DNA from 2 places in the Naumannella halotolerans genome. Region 1 is predicted to be linked to the other one. Evidence: riboswitches for the same ligand, from Rfam matches in the RefSeq annotation. Region 1 holds a riboswitch; the other holds the start of a gene.
The links. Region 1 has a riboswitch for thiamine pyrophosphate ahead of CLV29_RS11515 (ECF transporter S component). Riboswitches for the same ligand answer to the same signal wherever they lie in the genome.
Positions count from the first base shown of each region.

Region 2: it holds a riboswitch for thiamine pyrophosphate, as region 1 does, so the genes downstream of both, thiM (hydroxyethylthiazole kinase) here and CLV29_RS11515 (ECF transporter S component) in region 1, are expected to answer to the same signal.

Region 1 covers NZ_SOAW01000002.1:74,106-79,227, forward strand. The annotation lists gene CLV29_RS11505 (energy-coupling factor transporter transmembrane component T family protein) at 1-197, opposite strand, end outside; gene CLV29_RS11510 (ABC transporter ATP-binding protein) at 194-1,756, opposite strand; gene CLV29_RS11515 (ECF transporter S component) at 1,797-2,444, opposite strand; TPP riboswitch at 2,464-2,574, opposite strand; partial or broken gene CLV29_RS11520 (aldo/keto reductase) at 2,734-3,663, shown strand; gene CLV29_RS11525 (NAD-dependent succinate-semialdehyde dehydrogenase) at 3,745-5,122, opposite strand, start outside.
Region 2 covers NZ_SOAW01000001.1:1,339,191-1,344,312, forward strand. The annotation lists gene CLV29_RS06175 (ABC transporter substrate-binding protein) at 1-309, shown strand, start outside; gene thiD (bifunctional hydroxymethylpyrimidine kinase/phosphomethylpyrimidine kinase) at 431-1,282, opposite strand; gene thiE (thiamine phosphate synthase) at 1,279-1,962, opposite strand; gene thiM (hydroxyethylthiazole kinase) at 1,959-2,777, opposite strand; TPP riboswitch at 2,768-2,859, opposite strand; gene lon (endopeptidase La) at 2,976-5,122, opposite strand, start outside.

The sequences.
Region 1 (5,122 bases):
CGGATGATCGTCCGCGGGCCGATCCCGGCGACGGCGAACAAGATCAACCAGCTGACCAGGGCCACCGCGGCACTGACTGCATCGATGGTGGTCAGCATCGGGATCGTGTAGAGCACGGCGGCGACGAAACCGGTGACCGGGTTCACCGTGTCCGGCCAGGTCCGCCGGGGCGCGGTGTCGGCGACAGCGGCGCTCATGGCGTACCGTCCGCGGGTCCGAGCCGCAGGATCTGATCACCGAGGACGTCGATCAGGTCTGCATCATGGGTGATCGAGACCACCGCGCAACCGCGCCCGTCCACCAGCGCGATGATCAACCGCAGCATCGACTGCCAGGTCAGCCGATCCTGACCGAAGGTCGGTTCGTCGAGCAGGATCAACCGCGGAGCGGTGGCGAGCACGGTGGCCACCGACAATCGGCGCTGCTCCCCGCCGGAGAGGGTGAACGGGTTCGCCCCGGCCAGCGATTCCAGGCCCAGCTCGGCCAACAACTCCGCCACCCGGGTACGGATCTCCTCCGGTCCGGTCCGCACCGCCCGCAGGCCGACGGCGATCTCGTCCGAGACCGTGGCGGTGACGAACTGGTGGCCGGGCTGCTGGAAGACCACCCCGATCCGGGTGGCCAGCTCCCGGGCCCGCCAGCGGGCCGGGTCCGGACCGATCGGGCGCCGGCGCTCGAACCATCGTGTCCGGGAGCGGTCGACGACCTCCCCTTCGGCACGCAGCTGCGCGGTGGCCACGGCGGTTCCGGCGACCGGCGGCAACAACCCGGCCAGGGTGAAACCGAGGGTGGACTTGCCGGCACCGTTCACCCCGGTGATCACGGTCGACCGGCCGGCGTCGAGACTCACCTCGACCGGGTCGTGCACCCCCACGCCATCGCGTCCCGACACCAGCTCGGTGGCCTGCAGCAAGGGCACCGGGTTCGCCCGGCCGGGGCCACCGGAGGCTGTCGAGCGGGGTCGGCGGTCGATCGACAACGGCACTCCGGGCACCCAGACCCCGCGGGCGGCCAGCTGTTCACCCTCGGCGGCCAGCACCCGATCCGGCGGCCCCTCGGCGATCACCCCACCGGCCGGTTCGAGGACGACGATCCGATCGACCACCGGCAGCCAGGTACTCACCCGGTGCTCGACCACCACCAGGGTGGCAGAGCGATCGGCCAACAGGCGGTCGACGGCATCGCGTACCTCGATCACCCCGTCGGGATCCAGGTTCGCGGTCGGTTCGTCGAGCAGCAGCAGACCGGGCTGCATGGCCAGCACCCCGGCCAGCGCGAGCCGCTGCCGTTGTCCGCCGGACAACGCCTCGGTGGAACGATCCAGCGGCAGGTCGAGCCCGACAGCCTCCAGTGCCGCCGACACCCGACGCCAGATCTCGGAGCGCTCGATGCCCAGGTTCTCGCAACCGAAGGCGACGTCATCCCCGACCCGGGAGAGGATGGTGTTCGCCTGCGGATCCTGCAGGACCAGCCCGGTCCGCCCGGCTCCCGGATCGGGTCGCTGCCCGTCGACCAGGATCGAACCGCTCTCCTCCCCCTCGTCGGGCCCGCCGAGCACCCCGGCCAGGCCGGCCAGCAGGGTCGACTTGCCCGCCCCCGAAGGCCCCAGGAGCAGCACCCGCTCCCCCGGTTCGATCCGCAGGTCCACCCCGGCCAAGGCGGGGCGACGTCGGGAACCGTGCCGCCAGCCCCAGTCGGTGAGGTCGATCCGGGCACCGGTGCGGGTGCCGGGTACCTGATGGGCGCGAATACTCATCGAGTGGCGCAACCTCCAGCGGTGCGCACCGGGTTGATGATCATGAGAGTTTGCGTACCTCCCGACCGGCGGCGAACCGGTCCAGCACCCCGGTGGCGGCCAATGCCCTGGTGAGCAGCCAACCGATGAGTCCGGCCAGGATCGCGCCGGAGATCAACAGGCAGACCAGGTAGATCACCAAGAACTCCGGCGACTTCGCCAGGTTGCCGGAGACGAAGAGTTCCAGCACGAAGGCGCCGGCCGCGGCACCCATACCGGCCAGCGCCGCGACCACCAGCCCGAACCGACGATAGGCGAAGATCGCGAAGATCAACTCCGCACCGAGACCCTGGGCGATCCCGGAGTAGACGGTCTCGATCGACCACTGGCTGCCCAGCAGCATGGAGACCACCGAGGCCAGCAGTTCGACGAACAGCGCCGCGCCGGGTTTGCGGATGATCAGCCCGCCGAGCACGCCGCCGAGCAGCCAGATGCCGACGGCGATGCCGCCGATGCCGGGGGTCAGGGCGTCCATGGCGGTGAACCACGCGTAGCCGACGACGTTCCAGGCCACGAAGATCAAACCCGTGGCGACGCCGAGTACGGCGGCGACCACGATGTCGACCACCCGCCAGCGGTAGGAGGTGGGACGTCGTCGGTCCCGGGTGGTCGAGGAATCGGTGGGACTCTGGGTGGGCCTGGTGGACATCTGTGCCTCCATTCGAAGGGCACAAGGAGTTGCTCTCTCCCTGCGCCGGCATGATCCGGATCAGGTTCGACGGTCAAGGACGTTCAGCCCTAATCTCAGCCCGGTGTGCCGGACCCCCGTGGAACTGCCCACAGAGTACGCCGACCGGCGCCACGTTGGCCACCCGGGTGTTGCCCACCCTGGCCGAGGTGAACAATGGTCGTCGAGGATCACCGATCCGTCGGATCCCGGAGAGGACACCTTGGAACTGCAGCGGCTGGGCGCATCCGGATTGAAGGTCTCCCCGATCGTGCTCGGATGTATGAGCTACGGGCAGCCCGATCGCGGATCCCATCCGTGGAGCATGCCGGAGGCCGACTCGCGGCAGTTCTTCGAACGTGCCCTGGCAGCCGGGATCACCACCTTCGACACCGCCGACATGTACTCCCTCGGCTCGAGTGAGGAGATCACCGGCCGTGCCCTGGCCGAGCTCGCCGATCGCGAGGATGTGGTGATCGCCACCAAGGTGTACATGCCGATGAAGGAGAACGGTTACAGCAAGGGCCTGTCGCGCAAACACCTGCTGCAGGCGGTCGACGCCTCGCTGACCTGGCTCGGCACCGATTAGATCGACCTGTACCAGATCCACCGTTTCGACCCCGAGACGCCGGTGGAGGAGACGATGCAGACGCTGGACGACATCGTGCGCTCGGGCAAGGTGCGCTATCTCGGCGCATCCAGCATGGCGACCTGGCAGTTCGCGAAGCTGCAGTACACCGCCGACCTCGGTGGCTGGACCCGGTTCATCTCGATGCAGGACCAGTACAACCTGATCCAGCGGGAGGAGGAGCGGGAGATGTACCCGTTCGTCCTCGACCAGGGTGTGGGCGTACTGCCCTGGTCGCCGCTGGCCCGCGGCAAGCTGACCCGCCCCTGGGGTGAGAGCACCCACCGCAGCGAGACCGACGACGTGACCGCCTGGCTGTACCAGCAGGCGGCCGAGGCCGACCGGGCGATCGTCGAGGCCGTCGCGGCGATCGCGGCAGAACGCGGGGTCTCGATGGCCCAGATCGCGCTGGCCTGGGTACGCCAGCAGCCGGCCGTCACCGCACCGATCATCGGTGCCACCAAACCGCAGCACCTGGACGATGCCATCGCCTCACTGTCGATCGAACTCAGCGACGACGAAAGGGCGCTGCTGGAGGCGCCGTACACCCCGCGCAATCCCGAGGGCTACTGACCCGGGCTCAACCTCCCGTGATCCGCCTGCCCACCTCCGGTGCGGGGCGGGCAGGCGGTCTCGGCGTCGGATCTGATCCGGTCAGGCCTTCTTGTAGACCATCTGCTTGTTGCAGAACTCGTCCATGGCCAGCGGGCCCAGTTCACGACCGATACCGGAGCGCTTGACCCCGCCGAACGGCAGGAACTCGCGGGAGGCCTCCGGGGTGTTGATGTACACCATGCCGGCCTCCAGCCGGTCGGCGACCTTCTCCGCACGTCCGCGGTCGGTGGCGAAGACCGCCGACCCCAGCCCGAAGGGGGTGTCATTGGCCAGGGTGACGGCTTCGTCGTCGTCGGCGACCCGGAACAACATGAAGGCCGGGCCGAACAGCTCATCGTAGTAGCCGGCATTGCCTTTCTTCACATCGGTCAGCACGACCGGTTGCACATAGGCACCCGGGCCCTCGATCCGCTCCCCGCCGGCGAGCACCGTCGCCCCGTCCTTCACCGTCTCCTCGACCTGGCCGACGAACCGCTCGGCGGCCGAGATGCTGGACAGCGGGGACAGCTTGCCCGGATCGGCGTAGGGGTCGGCGGGGATCAGCGCCTTCGCCTTTTCGGCGATCTTGGTCGCCACCTCGTCGTAGATGTCATCCATGATGATCATTCGCTTGGGCGAGTTGCAGGCCTGGCCGTTGTTGCCCATTCGCGTACCGAACATCGTCTCGACGGTGGCGTCGATGTCATCGGTGTCCAGCACGACGAAGGGGTCGGAGCCGCCGAGTTCGAGCACCACCTTCTTCAGGTTCTTCCCGGCCGCGGCGGCGACAGCTGATCCGGCCCGCTCGGATCCGGTCAGCGAGACCCCCTGGTTCAGCGGGCTGGGCAGGATGACCTCGGACACCTGGTCATTGGTGGCATAGACATTGATGTAGGCATCGGCCGGCAAACCGGCGTCGACGAAGATCTGCTCCATCATTGCCGCCGACCGGGGACACTGCGGGGCGTGCTTCAGGATGATCGTGTTCCCCAGGGCCAGGTTCGGAGCGGCGAATCGCGCAACCTGGTAGTAGGGGAAGTTCCACGGCATGATCCCGAGCAGCGAACCCACCGGCTTGCGGAGCAGGTACGCCTGGTCGTCCCCGGCCGGCCCGCGCAGCAGCTCGTCCTCGATGAAGGCCGCCGCATTGTCGGCGAAGTAGTTGTAGATCCGGTTGCAGATCTTCACCTCAGCGACGCCCTCGGGGACGGCCTTGCCCATCTCCAGACCGATGATCCCGGCCAGTTCCTCCGCCCGCTCGGTGTAGATCTCGGCCACCCGGCGCAGGACCGCGGTCCGTTCCTCGACCGGCGTGTCCCGCCAGGAGAGATAGGCCTTGTGGGAGCGCTCGAGCGCATCCCGGATCTGCTCATCGGTCGCCGTCGGGAACTCCTCGACCACCTCTCCGGTGGCTGGGTTCTGTACCTGATACTCCGAC
Region 2 (5,122 bases), on a different contig from region 1:
GGCTTCCTGACCAACCCGGAGAACACCGTGAAGTTCTCCGCCGCCACCGGATACATGCCGGTGCAGACCGACGCCGATGTCTCCACCCTGTTGGCCGAGACCCCGCAGATCCAGACCGCGATCGATCAGCTCGAGGTCACCCGTTCCCAGGACTGGGCCCGGGTGTTCGTCCCCGGGGCGGAACTGGAGATGGCCAACGCCGCCGCGGCCGTGCTGAACGAGCAGGCCGATGTGCAGGAGACGCTGACCGGGTTGAAGTCGACCCTGGAGGAGTTGTACACCACCCAGGTGGAGCCGAACATCGGCTGAGCCACGGGAATCAGGACGAGACCCCGCCGGGGACCGGATGGTCGCCGGCGGGGTCTCGTCACTTCCGGTCCTGATCAGCCCGTACGTGCGGCCGGATCGAGGCTCGGGTCAGCGATGCCTGTCATCGGGGTCGGACGGTCGCTTCCCTGGGGCCGGCGGGCCGCGCCGGTTCGTCCCGCAGGCCCACCAGATGATCCACCGGACCGTTGCCGTGTCCCACGGCCAGCTGCCGGCCGGCGGAGATCGCCGCGGTCAGCCAGTCCTTCGCCTGCTGGGTCGCCAGCGCCCAGTCACCGTGGGCGGCCACCCGGGTGGCCAGTGCGCTGGACAGCGCGCACCCGGTTCCATGGGTGTTGCTGCCCGGCACCCGGTCACCGGTGAACTCGGTGACCACTCCGCGGTCGAGCAGCGCGTCGGTGACCACCAGTCCCCGCAGGTGTCCGCCCTTGACCAGTACCCGGACCCCGGACCGGTCGGCAAGACCGTGGGCCTGTTCCAGTGCCTCGGCCAAGGTACGGGCCGGGGCAGCGTCGGTGAGGACGGCCAGTTCGGGGATGTTCGGGGTGACCAGGTCGGACCGGGTGATCAGCTCCGAGACCGCGTCCTCGGCATCGGCATCGACCAGCCGGTCCCCGCTGGTGGCCACCATCACCGGGTCCAGCACGACCACCGGGGGCCGATGCCGGACCAACCATTCCCCCACCACGCGGGCGACCGCTGCCGTACCGAGCATGCCGATCTTCACCGCGTCGACGGTGATGTCGTCGCTGATCGCCTCAAGCTGGGCGCTGAGGAACTCCGGTGGTGGCACGTGGATGGCCCGGACCCCGGTGGTGTTCTGGGCGGTGAGCGCACTGATCGCCGCCATCGCGTACCCGCCGTTGGCGGCGATGCTCTTCAGATCACCCTGCACCCCGGCCCCTCCACTGGGATCGGAGCCGGCGATCGACAACACCCGCGGGATGCCGCTCACCCGTTCTCCCATCGGTCGGCCAGCGCACGGGCGGACCCTTCGGGGTCGGCACTGGCACAGATCGCCGAGACCACAGCCACACCGGCGGCCCCGCCGCGACGGAGCCCCGGCAGATCTTCGGACCGGATTCCACCGATCGCCACGCACGGCAGTGCGGTGGCGCCGGCGAGTCTGGAGAACCCGTCGGTACCCAATTCCGGCGGGTGGTCGGGCTTGGTGGCGGTGGCCCGCACCACCCCCACCCCGAGGTAGTCCACGGTGCCACCTGGCAGTGAATCCGCGGCCGCCAGCTGTGCCCGGGAGCTTGCCGTCAACCCGATGATCGGTTCGGCACCGAGGATCCGCCTGGCCGTCTCGGCGGGAAGGTCGTCCTGTCCCAGGTGGACTCCGGCCACGGCTGCCTGCTGTTCCCGGGCGGCACAGAAGATGTCCACCCGATCGTTCACCAGCACCGGTACCCGGTCACCCACGGTGTCTGCGATCCGGGTCACCAGGTCGAGAAATTCGCGAGCCGAGGCGGTCTTGTCCCGTATTTGCAGCACGCTCACACCGCCGGCGACGGCTCGCCGAACGGTCTCCAGCACACCGCGGTCACCACACTGGGCGGTGTCGGTGACCAGGTGCAGCTCGAGCCGTCCGGGCACCCGAGCCCGGCCGGGCACCGGTTGGCCGACGCTCATGCCAGTACCACCCGCTGCCGCACCTGGTCCGCCGTGAGATCGCCGAGCCGGTCCAGGAATGCCACCGCGAACGAACCCGGACCTGCTGCCTGCTCGGCGGCCAGTTCGGCGGCGATCGTGTAACAGGCCACCGCGGTCACGGTCGCATCGAACACCGTCGTCTCCTCGCTCACCGCCAGGAAGGCGGCCATCACCGCCCCGAGTGCGCAACCCCCACCGGTGATCCGGGTCAGCAACCGGTCCCCGTTGGCCACCCGGACGACGGTGCTCCCGTCGGTGACCAGATCGGTCGGGCCGCTGACCGCGACCACCCCACCGGTACGGACCGCAAGTCCCCTGGCGGCATCCAGTGCCGCTTCCGGCCCGGCCGTCGAATCGACTCCTCGCCCGCCACCACCGGCGCCGGCAGCGGCGAGGATCTCACTGGCATTACCGCGGATCACGGTCGGGCCGGCGGCCACCAGTTCGGCGGCCAGTGCGGTGCGGATCGGCAGCACCCCGGCCGCCACCGGGTCGAGCACCCATGGGGTCCCGGCCCGACCGGCGGCTGCGGCCGCCTCGACGGCGGCGGCCCGGTTCTCGGCCAGGGGTGTCCCCAGGTTGATCAACACCCCACCGGCGAGGCCGGCGAACATCCCGGCCTCGCCCGGGATGTCCACCATCGCCGGTGCAGCCCCGAGTGCAAGCAATGCATTGGCGGTGAAGTTGGTGACCACGGTGTTGGTGATCGACTGCACCAGTGGGGAGGTCGATCGGAGCCGATCGAGCAGCTCGGTGTGAATGGTCGGCGTCGTCGCGGGCGCATGGTCGCGCATACGGACATCCCTTCGCTAGTACGAACTAGATCAGGTTCAACGGGTGTGATCTCAGCACCGTGGCGCACCCCGTGTCACTTGCCCCACACCCTACGTCAGCACCCAGAGGCACGAAAGGGCCGGGACCTACCAGAGGTGGATCCCGGCCCTTCGCCGATCGATTCCGCCGGCCTCACGGCCGGGGCGAGCCCGAGATGATCAGGCTGCCGCCCGCGCCGACTCGGTCACCGGTTCCAACGCCGCGGCGACCAGTTCGGCCACATCGGTGGACGGGACGACGGTGATCGCCTCCAGCACCTCACTCGGCACCTCGTCGAGGTCGGGTTCGTTGCGCTTCGGTGCGAAGACCGTGCGCAATCCGTTGCGCTGGGCGGCGAGCAGCTTCTGCTTCAATCCGCCGATCGGCAACACCCGCCCGTTCAAGGTCACCTCACCGGTCATCCCGACATCACTGCGGACCCGACGGCCGGTGGCCATCGAGACCAGTGCGGTCACCATGGTCACACCGGCGCTCGGCCCGTCCTTGGGGATCGCACCGGCCGGAACGTGGATGTGGATCCGCCGGTCCAGCACACCGGGGTCGGTGATGCCGAGTTCGGCGGCGTGCGCCCGGACGTAGGACAGGGCGATCTGCGCCGACTCCTTCATCACCTCACCCAACTGACCGGTGAGGGTGAGACCTCGCTCGCCGTCGACGGCATTGGCCTCGATGAACAGCACGTCGCCACCCAGTCCGGTGACGGCCAGACCGGTCGCAACCCCGGGCACCTCGGTACGTTCGTCGGACTCCGGAGTGAACCGTGGCCGCCCCAGGAAGTCCTTCAGATTGCCCAGGTCGATGGTGATCGCTGCCTCCGCCCGGCCCTGAGCGATCTTCGTCGCCGCCTTCCGCAATCCCTTGGCCAGCAGCCTTTCCAGCTGCCGCACGCCGGGTTCACGGGTGTAGTCGGCGGCGATCTCCCGCAACGCCTCGTCGGTGAAGATCACCTCCTCGGCATCGAGTGCGGCCAGTTCCCGCTGCTTCGGCAGCAAGAAGTCACGCGCGATGTTGATCTTGTCATCCTCGGTGTAACCGTCGATCGTCACCAGTTCCATCCGGTCCAGCAGCGGCTCGGGGATGTTCTCTATCACGTTCGCCGTGGCCAGGAACAACACATCGGACAGGTCGAGATCGACGTCCAGGTAGTGGTCGCGGAAGGTGTGGTTCTGCGCCGGGTCCAAGACCTCCAGCAGCGCCGAGGACGGGTCACCCCGGTAGTCCGAACCCACCTTGTCGATCTCGTCCAGCAGCACCACCGGATTCATCGAACCCGCCTCGCTGATGGCACGCACGATCCGACCCGGCAGGGCTCCGACGTAGGTACGCCGGTGACCGCGGATCTCGGCCTCGTCCCGGACTCCACCCAGGGCGACGCGGACGAACTTGCGGCCCAGGGCACGGGCAACCGACTCCCCCAGGGAGGTCTTGCCGACACCGGGCGGCCCGGCCAGCGCCAGGACGGCACCGGAGCCACGCCCCCCGACCACCTGCAGCCCACGCTCGGCCCGCCGCGACCGAACGGCCAGGTACTCGATCATCCGGTCCTTCACGTCATCCAGACCGTGGTGATCGGCATCCAGCACCTCCCGCGCCGCGGCGATGTCGGTGTTGTCGGTGGTCGTCTGTCCCCACGGCATGTCCAGGATCGTGTCCAGCCAGGTACGGATCCAGCCGGCCTCCGGGGTCTGGTCCGAACTGCGCTCGAGCTTGTCCACCTCACGCAGCGCGGCCTCGCGTACCTTCTCGGGCAGGTCGGCCTGCTCGACCCTGGTCCGGTAGTCCTCCGCACCATCGGGTTCGCCCTCGCCGAGCTCTGCCCGGATGGCATTGAGCTGCTGGCGCAGCAGGAACTCCCGCTGCGACTTCTCCATGCCCTCGCGGACATCGTCGGCGATCTTGTCGTTGACCTCGGCCTCGGCGATCTGGTTGCGAGTCCACTCGATCAGCGTCTGCAGCCGCTCGGCGACCTCGGGGGTCTCCAGCAGTGCGCGCTTCTGGTCGTCGGTCAGCCAGCTGGCGTACCCGGCGAGATCGGCGAGCTGATCGGGATCGGTCACCCGCTGCACGTTGTCGATCACCTGCCATGCGTCACGGCGCTGCAGGGTCGCGATCACCAGTGACTTGTACTCCTTGGCCAGCTCGCGCAGCTGCTCGTCGGGTTCGGTCACCGGCACATCCTCGGCCTCCACCCACAGGGCACTGCCGGGCCCGGACACACCGGAGCCGATCTTCACCCGGCGTTCGGCACGCAGGACCGCGGCTTCGGCGCCGTCACCGGCCATCCGCCCCTGCTGCACGATCTCGG